DNA from 3 places in the Cytobacillus sp. OWB-43 genome. Region 1 is predicted to be linked to each of the others. Evidence: riboswitches for the same ligand, from Rfam matches in the RefSeq annotation. Region 1 holds a riboswitch; each other region holds the start of a gene.
The links. A riboswitch is a leader RNA that binds a small molecule or an ion and turns the genes downstream of it on or off. The one in region 1 is predicted to bind S-adenosylmethionine.
Positions count from the first base shown of each region.

Region 1 (5,341 bases):
GCAGTTGAGTCCAACAGCTATTGGTTTCATGTGCTCTATTGAAATGTAAAACGCTTCGATGTTTTGCCCTGCCAAAGTGGTGCCCATCGGTTCTATTGTCCCTGATACCATTATAGGGAGTTCTTTCTTTGTGTGATGAAAGGCTTCTTTAATCCCTAGGAAAGCAGCTTTTACATTAAGGAGATCTTGGCTTGTTTCTATTAATAATAAATCTACACCACCGTCAATGAGTCCTATGGCTTGTGTACGATAATCCATGACTAATTGTTTAAAAGTTGTTCCACCGGTAACGCTTAATGTCTTAGTAGTTGGTCCCATAGATCCTGCTACATATCGCGGATGATTAGGCTTGTCGTATTTATGCGCTGCTTTTATAGCGATTTCAGCCGCTCTGCGGTTTAATAATTCACTTAAATGCCCAATATTATATTCTTCTAAAACGATACGCGTCGCTCCGAATGTATTTGTTTCAATTATATCTGCCCCTGCCGAAAGATAAGCTTCATGAATTGATTGAATCAATTCAGGTCGCGTAAGTGTGAGGTGTTCATTACAACCTTCTAAATCCTCACCACCAAAGTCATCTGCAGTTAGGTGGGCTTCTTGTAGCATGGTACCCATTGCTCCATCCATGATTAAAATCTTTTCCGTCATTTGTTTAGTGATGGCTACTTTTGACATAATGATGCTCCTTCATCTGTTGATCTTTTCTTCTAATATGATTGGTCAGCTCGGTTGTAAGTTGATATCTAAGGAAGGGGGTAACAAGGTAGATGCCTTGAAAGAGTTCTAAGGCTGCATCGATCAACTCTTTTGTAATTAATAAGCCTTCTTTCTCAGCTAGAACAGGGTTAACCGCTTTAGCCATTCTGTCGCGGGTCGTTTGAGTAATCTTGATACCAGGCACTTCGTTATGAAGATACTCTGCATTTTTGCTGCTAATCAGTGGCATCATTCCGATGAAAATAGGTGCGGACAGATGCTTTGTTGCCTCATGAATCTCTAATAGTTGTGTTACTGAAAACACTGGCTGTGACACGAAATAATCAGCGCCTGCTTTTATCTTCCTTTCAAGTCGGGCAACAGCTTTGTCTAAGGATTTGACATGAGGATTAAATGCTGCCCCGACAGAAAAGACGGCATTTTCACCAAGTTCAGAACCTGAAGGGGAAATTCCTTCATTAAATTGTTTAATCATTTCTATTAATTCAAAGGAAGATAAATCAAACACAGATGAAGCGCCTGGGAAATTACCAACTCTTGCCGGATCCCCTGTAATGGCTAAAATATCATGCAACCCCAATGTATGAAGACCCATGAGATGTGATTGTAAGCCGATTAAGTTTCGATCTCTACAGGAGAGGTGGACAAGTGGTCGAACGTTTGTATCCTTTTGGATGATATGTGCTAGGGCTTCATTTGCGATTCGTGGTGTCGCAAGAGAGTTATCTGCGAGTGTGATTGCATCAACCCCAGCATCTTTTAAGGCTCTGGCACCTTCAAAAAATTTAGCAGTTGATAGCTTCTTAGGTGGGTCTAGTTCGACGATGATGGTGCGTTTTTCTTGTACAAGTGTCTCTAACGGGGTATTGGTGCGTTCGATTGTAATTCTCTCTATTTTAGGTTTCCTTTTATTTGTTACTTGTTTTTCAATAATCGGTACAGCATGCCTAACTTCGTCTGCAAATGCTTTAATATGGCCAGGTGTCGTTCCGCAGCAACCACCAAGCAGTCGAACACCTTGCTTAAGGAAGGACTTCGCTGATTTTCTAAAATAGTCTTCACTCTCCTTATATTGAATCGTACCATCGATATAGGCCGGTAGACTCGCGTTAGGATATGCAGAGAGAAACGCGTGCTGAGGTAATTCAACGGAGGAGAGTGTCTCTAACATATGATGTGGACCTAAACGGCAGTTTACCCCGACAACATCTGCCCCTTTAGCTTCTAACCTTTTTAAGGCGTCATTAATTAACGTCCCATTTTGTAATATAGCGATTTCTTGTAAAGACACTTGGGCAATTATAGGTATATCCGTTTCTTTCCGGGCAATAGAGAGAACCGTTTCTAATTCTTCTAAATCATAATATGTTTCAAGAAGGAGCCCATCTACGCCTTCTAACAATAAGCAGTATAGCTGTTCACGAAAGTTACGTTTAATTTCATCTAGAGGAATAGAGAGGGGGTTTAATCCTCGTACACCTCCAATTGTGCCAAGCACATATGCCTGGTGCTGTTGAATACTAGATCGTGCCAGTTTTACAGCCGCACTATTAATCTCTTTGACTGAATCCTCTAGGCCATACCGTTTCAATTTTAAATAATTCGCAGCGTAGGAATTTGTTTGAATTAAATCAGCACCTGCATGGAGATAGGCTTGATGAATGTGCTGAATTTGTTCCGGTGCTGAGAGGTTTAACTCTTCAAAACATGTATCCGTACCATAAGAATAAAGAAGTGTTCCTATCGCACCGTCAGCAATTAATACTTGGTTCTTTATTTTTTCAAGGAAGTTCAAAGGTCTCACTCCTTCAATTCATATTTTGTTGAATTCAATGGATGAGAAGCCAAAGAGAAAATAAAAAAGGCCCTCAAGAAGAAGGCCTATTATTATCATAGTCATCTTCTCATCTTTCAAGCGTATAGCTTGTAGGAATTAGCACCTTTTCAATAATGTTCACTATTGATGGTTGCTGAGGTGTCATCGGGCCTATCCCTCAACCTCTCATGATAAGAAATAAAAAATATTTTATTGACTAAAATTTACATGAATGAGTCTATGTTTGTCAAATAAAAATTTAGAAAATTTAAAAATAAGTAATTAAATAAGCGTTTTTTTAGAAAATGATGTAAAGAGGAAGATATACTTGAAAACACTATTAACAGCAGTTATAATGTTAAAAGTGTGCAGAACAGAGAGAAACGCAATCAATAGTTGCATTTGTTATGTCTTTTCTGTATAATAGACAATGTTGGTCTTTGACTGCGATGAAGTGAAAGGTTGCTGACACACCCGGCCGCTTTGCCATGGCGAGTGTGTGGGAAATTTTCACGGAGAATGTCTATATGAAAATAGGCGAAAAGGAGGGAAAATAATGGCAAAACAAAAAATTCGTATTCGTTTAAAAGCTTATGATCACAGAATTCTTGATCAATCTGCTGAAAAAATCGTTGAAACTGCAAAACGCTCTGGTGCGGCTGTATCTGGTCCGATCCCATTGCCAACTGAAAAGTCAGTTTACACAATTCTTCGTGCGGTGCATAAATATAAAGATTCTCGTGAGCAATTCGAAATGCGTACACACAAACGTTTAATCGACATCATTAATCCAACACCACAAACAGTCGATTCATTAATGCGTTTAGACTTACCATCTGGTGTTGATATCGAAATTAAACTTTAATTAATACATTAAAACAATCTAGGAGGTGTGACTGAAATGACCAAAGGAATCTTAGGAAGAAAGATTGGTATGACTCAAGTATTTGCTGAAAACGGTGATCTTATCCCGGTAACAGTGGTTGAAGCTACTCCAAACGTTGTTCTTCAAAAGAAATCAGTTGATACTGATGGATACGAAGCAATCCAAATCGGTTTTGAAGATAAACGTGAAAAGCTTTCAAACAAACCGGAAAAAGGACACGCTGCTAAAGCTGATACTACTCCTAAGCGCTTCGTTCGCGAATTACGCGGAGCTGACTTAGCTGAGTATGAAGTTGGTCAGGAAGTCAAAGTTGATATTTTCGCTGAAGGTGAAAAAATTGATGTAACAGGAATTTCAAAAGGTAAAGGTTTCCAAGGTGCAATTAAACGCCACGGACAATCTCGCGGACCAATGGCACACGGTTCACGTTACCACCGTCGCCCAGGTTCAATGGGTCCTGTTGCTCCAAACCGCGTATTTAAAGGTAAATTATTACCTGGTCGCATGGGCGGAGAACAAATCACAGTACAAAACCTTGAAATCGTAAAAGTAGATGCAGAACGCAATCTTCTATTAGTAAAAGGTAATGTACCTGGCTCTAAAAAAGCGCTTCTAAAACTAGTAAGTGCGGTTAAAGCAAAGTAATAACCCGGAAAGGAGGAAGTAAGAATGCCTAAAGTTGCATTATTAAACCAAAGTGGTTCACAAGTTGGCGATATTGAGCTGAACGACTCAATCTTTGGTATCGAGCCAAACAACCACGTGATGTTTGAAGCTGTTATTATGCAAAGAGCTTCTCTACGTCAAGGAACTCATAAAACTAAAATTCGTTCTGAAGTAGCTGGCGGAGGACGTAAACCATGGCGTCAAAAAGGCACAGGTCGTGCTCGTCAAGGTTCAATTCGTTCACCACAATGGCGCGGAGGCGGTACTGTATTTGGTCCTGTACCACGCAGCTATAGCTATAAATTACCTAAAAAAGTTCGTCGCTTAGCTATCAAATCAGCGTTATCTACTAAAGTTGCGGAAGAGAACATTCTAGTATTAGAAACACTATCTTTCGAAGCTCCAAAAACAAAAGACTTTAAAGGTCTACTTAAAGGTCTTTCTGTAGATTCTAAAGCATTAATCGTAACTGCAGACATCGATGAAAACGTAGCATTATCTGCTCGTAACATCCCTGGAGTAACAGTTGTTACTGCTAACGGAATCAGTGTATTAGACGTTTTAAATCATGATAAATTGATCATGACTAAGCAAGCGGTCGAAAAAGTAGAGGAGGTGCTTGCATAATGGATGCACGCGATATCATTAAGCGCCCCGTTATCACTGAACGTTCTACTGACATCATGGCTGACAAAAAATATACTTTTGAAGTTGATGTAAGAGCTAATAAAACTCAAGTTAAAGATGCTGTTCAAGAAATCTTTGATGTAAAAGTTGAAAAAGTGAACATCATGAACTACAAAGGTAAATTCAAGCGCATGGGTAAATTCGGTGGTTATACAAACAAACGCCGTAAAGCGATTGTTAAACTAACTGCTGACAGCAAAGAAATCGAAATCTTTGAAGCTTAATTTCTAACAAGAAGAGGAGGGAAATGAAATGGCGATTAAAAAATACAAACCTACCTCTAATGGTCGTCGCGGCATGACGGTATCTGATTTCGCAGAAATCACTACAGACAAACCAGAAAAATCTTTGCTTGCTCCAGTAAAGCGCAAAGGTGGCCGTAACAACCAAGGTAAGTTGACAGTTCGTCATCAAGGCGGCGGTCATAAACGTCAATATCGTATCATCGACTTTAAACGTGACAAAGATGGAATACCAGGTCGCGTTGCTACAGTCGAGTATGATCCAAACCGCTCAGCTAACATTGCACTAATTAATTATGTAGATGGAGAAAAGCGTTACAT
Region 1 is NZ_JAYEFF010000010.1:52,075-57,415, reverse strand. Features, by position in the region: gene metH (methionine synthase) at 1-681, opposite strand, end outside; gene U9M49_RS21795 (bifunctional homocysteine S-methyltransferase/methylenetetrahydrofolate reductase) at 659-2,518, opposite strand; SAM riboswitch class I at 2,625-2,737, opposite strand; gene rpsJ (30S ribosomal protein S10) at 3,096-3,404, shown strand; gene rplC (50S ribosomal protein L3) at 3,441-4,070, shown strand; gene rplD (50S ribosomal protein L4) at 4,095-4,718, shown strand; gene rplW (50S ribosomal protein L23) at 4,718-5,002, shown strand; gene rplB (50S ribosomal protein L2) at 5,031-5,341, shown strand, end outside.

Region 2 (5,341 bases), on a different contig from region 1:
TTAGGATTATTGGCAAGTGCTCTAGCAATACCTACTCGCTGTTTTTGTCCACCGCTTAATTGCGAGGGATAGGCATCCTCTCGACCATCTAGTCCAACCAATTTAATTAATTCATTAACTCTCTCTAGTCGCGCTTTCTTAGGTACACCAGCAATTTCTAATGGAAACGCAATGTTTTCTCGTACTGTTCGAGACCACAATAAATTAAAATGTTGGAAAATCATGCTTATTTCTTGTCTAGCCTTTCTTAAGCTAGCACCTTTTATGCGAGAAACTTCATTCCCAGCTACAGATACAACGCCTTCAGTCGGGATTTCAAGTCCATTTAACATACGAATCAATGTACTTTTACCCGCACCACTGTACCCGATTACACCGAATATTTCACCCTCGTTAATTTCGAGGTTAACATTGTCTACTGCATTTACTTTCCCGTTTTTCGTTGAGAAAATCTTTTTTACATCTTTTATTGAAATCATTTTATACTTCACCTCTTCAATCCAGAAAAACCAACACATTTATAGCATATCCATTGTTTATAAAAAAAGCCTTCCTGCTTATGAGCAGAAAGGCTTGTTATGAAAATTCCTTTCTCTCATCTTTCAAAGCTAATGCTTTGAGTGAATTGGCACCATTTCAATTAAATGACGGTTGCCGGGCTTCAAAGGGCACTTCCCTCCACCTCTCTAAATAAGAGCAAACTATGAATATATTGAATTTTTTTGTGTACCTGTGTAATAGTATCATGTCATTGAAGTAGGTGTCAAATCTGAAATAATAGTTGTTAGACCCTTATATTTAATGAAGCAATACCGGTTGCCGCTTCAATAGCAGATTCAAGATCATCGATCAAATCTTCTACATTTTCAATTCCAATTGATAATCGGATTAAGTCTTCAGGTACACCTGCTTGTTTTAACCCATCCTGATTAAGTTGTTGATGCGTTGTGCTTGCTGGATGTATAATAAGACTTTTTGCATCACCTACATTCGCTACATGTGCGAACAGCTCAACCGAATTAATAACCTTCGCACCTGCTTCACGCCCACCAGATATGCCAAAAACGACAACTGCCCCTGCACCTTTAGATAAATATTTGTCTGCTAATTCTTTATTAGGATGGTTGTCATCGCCCGGATAAAGTACCCAATTAACAGCAGGATGATTATTTAAATATTGCACAATTTTTTTCGTATTAGCAATATGTTCTTTCATTCGAACCGTTAACGTTTCTAAACCTAACGTAAATTGGAAGGCGCTTTGTGCACTTAGTGCTGGACCTAAATCTCTTAGAAGCTGCACTCTCGCTTTAGTAATATATGCTACAGGGCCCAGTGCCTCACTATATACTATATCGTTATAGCTTGTATCCGGCTGACTTAATCCTGGATACTTCTCTGAGTTCCAATCAAATTTACCACCGTCAACAATGATCCCCCCCATTGTCGTCCCATTCCCAAGTAACCATTTCGTTGCAGAGTGAACAACAATGTCTGCGCCATGCTCAATTGGCCGACATAGATAAGGAGTTGCAAATGTGTTATCAACCACTAACGGCACACCATGTTCATGGGCGATATTTGAAACTGTTTCAATATCTAGTACTTGTAAACTCGGGTTACCAATGGTTTCGGCAAATACAGCTCGTGTCTTCTCATTGATTGCTGCTCGTAGTTCCTCTTCATTATTAATATCGATAAGCCTAACGTTGATGCCGTACTTTGGTAAAGTGACTGTAAATAAATTATATGTACCTCCATATAAATTAGAGGCAGCTACAATTTCATCACCCGCTTGAACAATATTAAGAAGAGCTAAGTAAATGGCTGCTTGCCCGCTTGCTAATGCTAATGCGCCTGTTCCCCCTTCTAACAATGCAACTCTTTCCTCAAACACAGTAACCGTTGGATTATGAATACGAGAATAAATATATCCTGTTTCTTTTAAGCCAAATAAGTCTTGCGCATGCTCTGTATTCTGGAATTGATAAGCATTATTTTGATAGATTGGGACCGCTCTTGCCCCTGTTACTGGATCAGGTTTTAGCCCACCGTGAACACCAATTGTTTCAAATCGAAGTTGCTTTTCTTTTTCTGCCATTTTACATCTCTCCTCTTTTTTAAATTGGAAAGAAAAGACGACCAAAAACCCTCTTCACAAAGAAGAGGGTTTATCATCTCTTCTTATCTACCAGAGCTTTTATGCTCTGCTGGAATTAGCACCGTGTATCAAACAACCGGTTGCCGGGTTTCATAGGGCCAGTCCCTCCACCACTCTCGATAAGAATATTTAATTTTCTAATTATTCTAAGGATAGAATAACAACCTTTTTTTGGGAAGTCAATCTTTTTTTAGGACATTTGATGTATTTATGATTATTTTTGATTTAATACGAAAATGGCATCTAATTTTAATAATTGTCTAAAAGTCGACTTAAGGATGATATGCTTTTCATCCACTTGTTTCTTTAGACTCGTACGCCCTTGAAGCAAAGAATGAAAGTGGTCAGCAGTAGTTTGAATGTTTATATGATAATTTTTCAATGGGCGAGTATGTTTAATTAGCAGCCTTTTACGGTCTAATGTCAAATACATTAGATTTTGTTCTAATTCTACTCGAATCCTTATAGGTTCCTTTAACATCATTAAAATATGATCATTTACTCTTAAAGATTGATTGAAATGATAAATGAGTTCCTCTATTGAAACCACCCCCAGCCCGCGTCTTATATTCTATAATTCTGTTCCAAGAAATGATTTCCTTCTCCTAACTATCGACTTTAACTGACAGAACATTTATTTCCAACAATGTTCACAACCTATTTCCCGAGAAATATGTCAAAAGCTAGACTTATCGACAGAAAAAAGAAATATCCCATCGATTCATCTGCCTAGAATGAGTGAGGGGTGTATTTAAACATTTACGCAACCCCCCTTGATTAAAAGCATAAGAAAACCACTTATTCCTAAACAATAAGTGGTTTTAAAATTGAGACTGTAATTCATATGATTGAATTTGTTCAAGTAAATAAGGTACTGAATGGAAAGCATAAAGCTTATCAACTAACTCTCCTTTTTTAAACACAAGTAAACACGGTACACTTTCAATTTCATACTTTTCTGCCACTGCTGGCAAAAAATTCAGGTCGGCTTTACCTATAGGAAGGTTCTGCAACAGTTGCTCAGTAATTGTTAGCATTTTCCCGGCAACTTGACATGTCCCACACATAGGAGTGAATAAATAAAATAAGCCGGATTGCTTCCTTGCGATCAAATCATTTAAGTCATTGTTTGACCAGTCAATCATGTTATCATCCTTTATCTAAATACTCGGTATATATATCTATATTTGCACTTATTAAGGCTGTAGCTAAATGATGCGCAGGTGCCGCCTCGACTTCACGATACATTTTATCAATATAGATATGCTCTGCCTCTGGTAACTCTCTCTTAAATTGTTTACGAAGTTTTTCTCCTGATGTGTCAGCATCGACTAATATATAGACTTCCTTCCCAATTAAATAATCAATTAATTCATCCAACTTCGAAGTGCCAATCGTTCCATTTGTACATAAGATCTCTACAGGTTCTCTGATTAGTCCTTTCACTTTTCGTTTGTCAGATTTACCTTCAACAATAATCACTTTATTGCCATGTTCTATATGCATGCTCATCACCTAATATATATCATTTATATATTTTATAATAGTAAGCCTTTTTACATTTGAAAACTTTTCAGCACTCATCTGGTATGTCTATATAGAAATTTAGAAAAAGGTCAAACCATTTAATGATTTGACCTTCTTTATTTAACTACAATTAATCTTCTTTTGTCATTTCTTCATATTGTTCAGCTGTCATTAGCTTGTCAATTTCACTTGCATCGGATGGCTCAACAACAATCATCCATGCTTTCTCGTAAGGAGATTCATTCACAAATTCTGGACTATCGCTAAGTTCTTCGTTAATCTCAACGATTTTACCACTAATTGGTGCATATAACTCAGAAACTGTTTTAACAGATTCTACGCTACCAAACGGTTCATCAGCAGTTACTTCATCTCCTACTTCTGGAAGCTCAACAAATACGATATCTCCAAGTTCTGATTGAGCAAAGTATGTAATACCAATACGAACTTTATCTCCTTCTGTTTTTACCCACTCGTGTTCTTCTGAATAACGTAATTCTTTAGGTGTGCTCATGTTTCATACCTCCATTAATTTAGGAAATTGTTTATTTTAATGACCGAATAAACGATCGTTTAAAACGTATAAAGCGCATCCACCATTTACAGCCAATTTTGTTCAAATTCTAGCTCTTTAAATCCGACTGTTACTTTCGTACCATCCGTTGTTAATGGACGTTTAATTAACATTCCATCCGATGCTAATAAATCTAACAGTTCCGACTCTGAGGCCGTTTTCACTCGGTCTTTTAATCCTAACTCACGATACTTTTGACCGCTTGTGTTGAAAAATTTTTTTAGCTCTAACCCACTCTTTTTGTAAAGATCTTCTAATTCCTTGCGGGATGGAGGATTTTCCACTATATGTATTGCATCATAGGCTATTTCATGTTCATCTAGCCATTTTTTCGCTTTTCGGCAAGTACCACATTTTGGATACCAATAGAAAGTAAGTGCCATGTTTTCACCACCTATTTTATCATACCTATATTCATGAATACTATCGTTTCATTAGCATAACATATTTCTTTTTATTTTCATAACGAAGAATTGTAATTATTATCATATTAAAAACAAAACAAAGAGGCCCAAATTTGTTCTTGAGCCTCAAGTCATAAACTTCGCAAATGGAGGAAGTAAATAGGTTACTTTCCTTCACTTTATTCAAGATAAATATTATACTACAAACCTTTCAGCTTCAATAATTTTCTCAGCCGCTTGACGTTTTTTCGCAATTACATTTGTTGGAGTATGTCTCGTAAACTTCTTAAGCGCTGAAAGCATCATTCGTAATGTATCGCCTTCTTCCACACCTACTAAAGTTTCTTTCGCAATCAACTCAATTTGATTAAATGCTTCTTGGCAGAAAATTTGTGTGTATAATAGCTTTTGCTCAGCTTTTGCTACTCCGTCTTTTACAATGGCTTTTTCAGTACGAAGAACAGTAGATTCCATAGAATAGGCGTAAGAAACCAGATCAGCAATATTCACAAGAACTTCTTGCTCTTTATCCAAAGCTTTTCCGTATTTTTGTGCACATAAACCTGCTGCAAGTAATGCGATTTTCTTAGCGTTCTTTACAAGATATTTCTCTTGCTCTAATGCTTCAGAACCTGGCTCTTCTGGCATCATCATCATCAATTCCTCTTGAAGTGC
Region 2 is NZ_JAYEFF010000007.1:162,820-168,160, forward strand. Features, by position in the region: gene U9M49_RS19955 (methionine ABC transporter ATP-binding protein) at 1-479, opposite strand, end outside; SAM riboswitch class I at 593-697, opposite strand; gene U9M49_RS19960 (O-acetylhomoserine aminocarboxypropyltransferase/cysteine synthase family protein) at 785-2,101, opposite strand; SAM riboswitch class I at 2,182-2,287, opposite strand; gene U9M49_RS19965 (hypothetical protein) at 2,376-2,711, opposite strand; gene U9M49_RS19970 (thioredoxin family protein) at 2,983-3,306, opposite strand; gene U9M49_RS19975 (toprim domain-containing protein) at 3,311-3,673, opposite strand; gene gcvH (glycine cleavage system protein GcvH) at 3,819-4,202, opposite strand; gene U9M49_RS19985 (arsenate reductase family protein) at 4,289-4,645, opposite strand; gene U9M49_RS19990 (acyl-CoA dehydrogenase family protein) at 4,862-5,341, opposite strand, start outside.
Region 2: another riboswitch for S-adenosylmethionine. It lies ahead of U9M49_RS19960 (O-acetylhomoserine aminocarboxypropyltransferase/cysteine synthase family protein); the one in region 1 lies ahead of U9M49_RS21795 (bifunctional homocysteine S-methyltransferase/methylenetetrahydrofolate reductase).

Region 3 (5,341 bases), on a different contig from region 1:
CTTCCACCTTCTTTATCTTTCTCGATGGTGGTTTAGGTTTTGGACCCTATTTATTAGGTTTACTGATTCCTATAACTGGCTACAGTATGTTATACATTTACATGGGGATAGTGTCGATTGCTTCAATTATTCTTTACTTTTTAGTTTATGGACGAACCGAACATAATGGGAGTAAACAGACACATCAAACAGCATCAATGTAAAATAAGGTCTGCTATAATGAAAGAAGAGACTCCACGTAATGGAAGTCTCTTCTTTCTAATTAAAATGGTTTATTCGGTTCATATGTCGGTTGTTGATTCGTCACTTCATACTCATAACTTTTCTCCATTGCTGCTTGTACTTCTTCTGACTGTTCTAATTCTGTATCCATTTGATTGTATTGTTGAGCTTCATTTTGAGCAGCAATAATTTTCTCATCCACTTGATTATCATACTTTTTTTCCATTGCTTTCACTCCCCTTTTATAAGATGTCTCGCCTATTTTCCCCCTCAAAAAAACGATTTATACAAAATAATAAAAAAGGAGACTGTTCCATGAAGGAATTAATTAAAAACCATCTCCCGCATCTTCAGGAAATACAGATTGAAAGCAATCATTCTGGTTGGGATCATCATATTTATATTGTTAATCAAACATATGTCATCCGAATACCAAAAACAAAACAAGTATTAGTGAAAATAAAAAAGGAAATAAAGCTACTTCACCAGCTCTCATATCTTTCTTCCATTATTGAAATACCAAATTATCTTCCATTTTATAATAAAGACGGACAAATGATTGGTGTTTTTTACCACTTCATTAAAGGACAAGCATTATCTCATTCATTGATTACTCCTCCTTTATATGAAGCCAAGCGGTTAGGAACATTTCTTACAGAATTACATCGTCTGGATATAGATGAAGCAAAGAAATGTAATATAGAAGAACTACATAGTGAAAATTATTGGGCGCAATTACATCAAGCCCTGATTAAAAAAATATTTCCGTTCTTAAAAGACGCAGAAAAAGAAGAAATTGATAAAATGTTTTTAGCGGTGTCAAAATTTAAAGAAGCAAAAGTGGTGATTCATGGTGATCTAACAAGTGCCAATATCCTTTATCATCCAAGCAAAAAGGAAATATCAGGAATTATAGACTTTACAGATACGCAAATAGGGGACCCGGCGTTTGACTTTGCAGGGCTATATTGGGATTTCAGAGATCAATTCACCAAAGAAGCTCTCGCATCTTATCAAACAAAATTCAATAAAGATGAAATGTATAGAAGAGTCACTTCCTTTTACGGCTTACAACCAATATTTCACAAATGGTTGAAAAACGTCAATGACCAGGATGAAAAAGTTGTTCGACAATCCATAAGTACAGGAATGACCAAAATACAAATTATGCACAGATAAGTTTAACAGTATTCTACAACTATTATTAGAAACCGGACAAATCCATATAATTTTGTCCGGTTTCTTGCTTATTATTACTTCGTTATTCCATCCACGCTGGCTTTCCAAATCCTTGAAACTCTTCGTCGATAATTTTTTCAAATTCTGCAGACTCGACCACTTCTTTTAAGTCTTTCGCATATTGTTTATCTTCAAAGTCTGCTTTAACTGCAACCACGTTGCGATAATCATCAAGCATATTTTCTAGTGCTAATGCACTTAATAAGTCCATATCGGCTGCCAACGCAAAGTTACCAGGAACTGCAGCAAGATCCACACCCTCAAGAGATCTTGGTAATTGTCCTGCTTCAATCGGTTGAAAAACTAAATTCTTTTTATTCTCCTTCACATCTTTTTCAGATACTGTTAGTGGATCGGCGTTTTCATCAATCGTAATTAGACCTTCGTCATTTAACGTATTTAAAGCGCGTGCTGCATTCGTTGGGTCATTTGGAATAGCAATGGTTGCACCGTCTTTAATCTCATCAATTGAATTAAACACATTCGAGTAAATCCCCATTGGGGCTGTTGGTACAATAATTAATGGTGCTAAGTCCATGTTATTTTCTTTCTCAAAATTCTCCAAGTAAATTGTATGTTGGAAAAGGTTAGCTTGTATATCATCTTCATTTAAAGCTTTGTTAGGTTGGATATAATCGCTAAACTCTACGACAGTTACTTTATATCCTTTTTCCTCTAGACCAGGTACAATAGCTTTTTTCAACATATCACTATAAGGACCGGCAGTAGCACCAATTTTTAGTTCTTTCGTTTCATCCACCTTTTCTCCACTCGTGTCTGAACCTCCGCCACATGCTGTTAGTAAACAAACAGTTGCAATGAATAAAACAATTAGCCACTTTCTCATTATGTTTCCTCCCCATAGCTGTAACCAGAATTTTAACCAATAAAAAAAGCCACTATTCATCATCTGAAAGAGGCATTGGTTTTATTCCGCCTTATCTTTCAGAATGAATGGATATCATTCTGCAGGAATTGGCACCTTCCCAATATTGGGGGTTGCCGGACGTCATAGGGCCTAGTCCCTCAGTCTCTCTGGATAAGCTTTTCATTTAATTTTTATGATATGATATTACTACTCTCTTTTATTTTTGTCAATGTTCGAAATAATGCTACATCCAATCTCCCAAGAAAATGGGTTTAGTGATCCAACTACCTTTCCTTTATTCTTTTAAAACAAAAAAGGAAATCGAATATTTCCTTTTATATAAAATTAACTGGACAATTTGTCTTTTTGGTTATAAAATGCGTTCGTATATAGATTAAATGAATGAAGGTGGATTAAAATGGAATTATCGCATCGTTTGAAGCAATTACCTCAACAATTTTTTGCTTCCCTTGTTCAAAAAGTTGCTGCTGCAAAACTTGAAGGCAGAGATGTTATTAACCTAGGACAAGGCAATCCCGACCAGCCAACACCTGCACATATTGTACAATCACTTCAGCAAGCTGCAGAAGACCCAATGACACATAAATATTCTCCTTTTAGAGGAATTAATGAATTAAAGAAGGCCGCCGCTTCCTTTTATGCGCGTGAATATGGGGTAGAAATTGAGCCTGAAAAAGAAGTAGCTATCCTTTTTGGCGCAAAAGCAGGTTTAGTAGAAATTCCATTATGCCTACTCAATGAGGGAGATTTAATGCTCTTACCAGATCCAGGTTACCCTGATTATGAATCTGGTGCGGTTTTGGCAAATGTAAATTACGAAACCTTTCCTTTAAAAGAAGCAAATCAGTTTCTACCTGATTACTCGCAATTTACAGAAAAACAAAAAAAGGATGCCCGCCTACTATTTTTGAATTATCCTAATAATCCAACAGGCGCGACAGCTGATTCCACATTTTTTGAAGAAACTGTTGCTTTTGCTAAGGAAAACAACATTACCATCTTGCATGATTTTGCTTATGGTGCTATCGGCTTTGATGGAAAGAAACCTGAAAGTTTCTTAGCCACAGCCGGAGCGAAAGACGTTGGTATTGAAATGTATACATTATCAAAAACATATAATATGGCTGGGTGGAGAATTGGATTTGCAGTTGGAAATGAACAAATCATTGAAGCCATCAACCTTCTTCAAGACCATATGTATGTAAGCTTATTCCCTGCGATTCAAAAAGCTGCAGCCGATGCATTAAATGGGGATCAAACAAGTGTAGACGAACTTGTTGCTCGATATGAGAGACGTAGAAATGCATTCATGAACGCTTGTGAAAAGGTTGGCTGGCACGGCAAGTCTCCTTCAGGATCGTTTTTTGCTTGGATGCCAGTGCCTGAAGGATACAATAGTGAAGAATTTGCTGACTACTTACTGGAAAAAGCTGATGTAGCTGTTGCCGCAGGAAAAGGCTTTGGGACCTTTGGAGAAGGTTATGTTCGGGTTGGATTACTTGTCGATGAAGAACGATTAATTGAGGCAGTAGAAAGAATTGGTCAACTCAAATTATTTTAATATAAGAGGTATGGCAGCCACAAACCTAGCCCATAGAAACATGTATAACTTATGTTCCTATGGGCTAGGTTGTGTAACTTGGAGGCTTTTATGAACGAACTCAAGCTTCATATTCTCTTCCTTTTAAATTCGCATTCCCGTTACAAGGTATCATCTTCATTGTTACATATGTCTTTACTTAGTTTTTTCGGAACGTATCGTTATCCGACAATCTTTTCTTTTAACAAAGCCAACCTATAAACACATGTGCAAACATATACATTATCCAAGTAGGCTCTCAGTTTAATAAATGTTCATATAGCATGATCATTTATCACTGATTGAAGAAAACTTTGTAACGATTGTTCCGTATGAACAACATTTCTTAATTGATAAGGCTGAAGTGTTTTTGCTAGACTCGGATTTATACCAATGAGTCTCACTTCTCCTCCTGTCATTAGAAGAATGCTCTTGATTAAAAGCTCTAAGCCGCTCGTTCCCTCTTTATATACTTTAGCAACCGCTGTTAAATCAATCAGTATCCACCTGTAATCATGATCTGACAGACGGGCAAGCGTTTGCTCCATAATCGTTGTAAATTTATCGCCCGTCATATCGCCAAACAAAGGAATATAACAGATCTCTTTTGTTAAAGAGATAAAAGGACCTGATAATTCATCCAACCTTTGCAATGTTTTTTCTAATGTTTCCTTCTGCTCATAAAGCTCAAAATCTGTCTTTGCTAATCTGTTTTGTAGGGCCTGTAATTTCTCCATTAATGGTTCATTATCATCATCTTTGAATAAAAATTGCATGGACGCATTACCTTGAAAATCCCAACTGATATGAATATCAAATAGTGCTATCGGTATACTTCTTGTTTTTAAATTAGCTTCAAATCTCATACTCTTTTCTGGTATGGCAGCTACCCTTTCAAACTTAGAGATACTCCCTTCATCAACTATACTTTTAATCGTACCTTCTGATAAATCAAAGACTTCATCCGCTTTAGATGTATAGCTAATGATTTCACCATTCTTATTAGCTAGTATATACGGTATCGGCAAATGTAGATCAATTAATCGCATTTTTCCTCCCCTCCGTATTAAAAGCAGTGATCCATTTATCTACAGCATATAAGTTTGAAATAATTTCCGGCTTAATAGCGGTAAAAGAAGCTAAATCATATAAATTTGTCAATCTTCCACCTAATAAAATCCTAGGTTTCTTTGGTAAATAAGAAAAAGCTTCCATATATTCCGTAAGTGCCGGTAAATGGGTAGCAATCGAAACTGATAAGCCAATTACATCTGGTTTCCAATCCTTCGCAGCCTGCAATGCATATTGTACAGGTAAATTTGCTCCTAAAAACTTGGTTCTCCATCCATTCTCTGCAAATATACTGGCTACCATCTTTAATCCCAAATAATGCTGCTCTCCTGATAAACAAA
Region 3 is NZ_JAYEFF010000003.1:160,007-165,347, reverse strand. Features, by position in the region: gene U9M49_RS13490 (MFS transporter) at 1-203, shown strand, start outside; gene U9M49_RS13485 (hypothetical protein) at 263-448, opposite strand; gene U9M49_RS13480 (aminoglycoside phosphotransferase family protein) at 538-1,401, shown strand; gene U9M49_RS13475 (MetQ/NlpA family ABC transporter substrate-binding protein) at 1,484-2,308, opposite strand; SAM riboswitch class I at 2,397-2,507, opposite strand; gene U9M49_RS13470 (pyridoxal phosphate-dependent aminotransferase) at 2,748-3,911, shown strand; gene U9M49_RS13465 (STAS domain-containing protein) at 4,205-4,978, opposite strand; gene U9M49_RS13460 (cobalamin B12-binding domain-containing protein) at 4,965-5,341, opposite strand, start outside.
Region 3: another riboswitch for S-adenosylmethionine. It lies ahead of U9M49_RS13475 (MetQ/NlpA family ABC transporter substrate-binding protein); the one in region 1 lies ahead of U9M49_RS21795 (bifunctional homocysteine S-methyltransferase/methylenetetrahydrofolate reductase).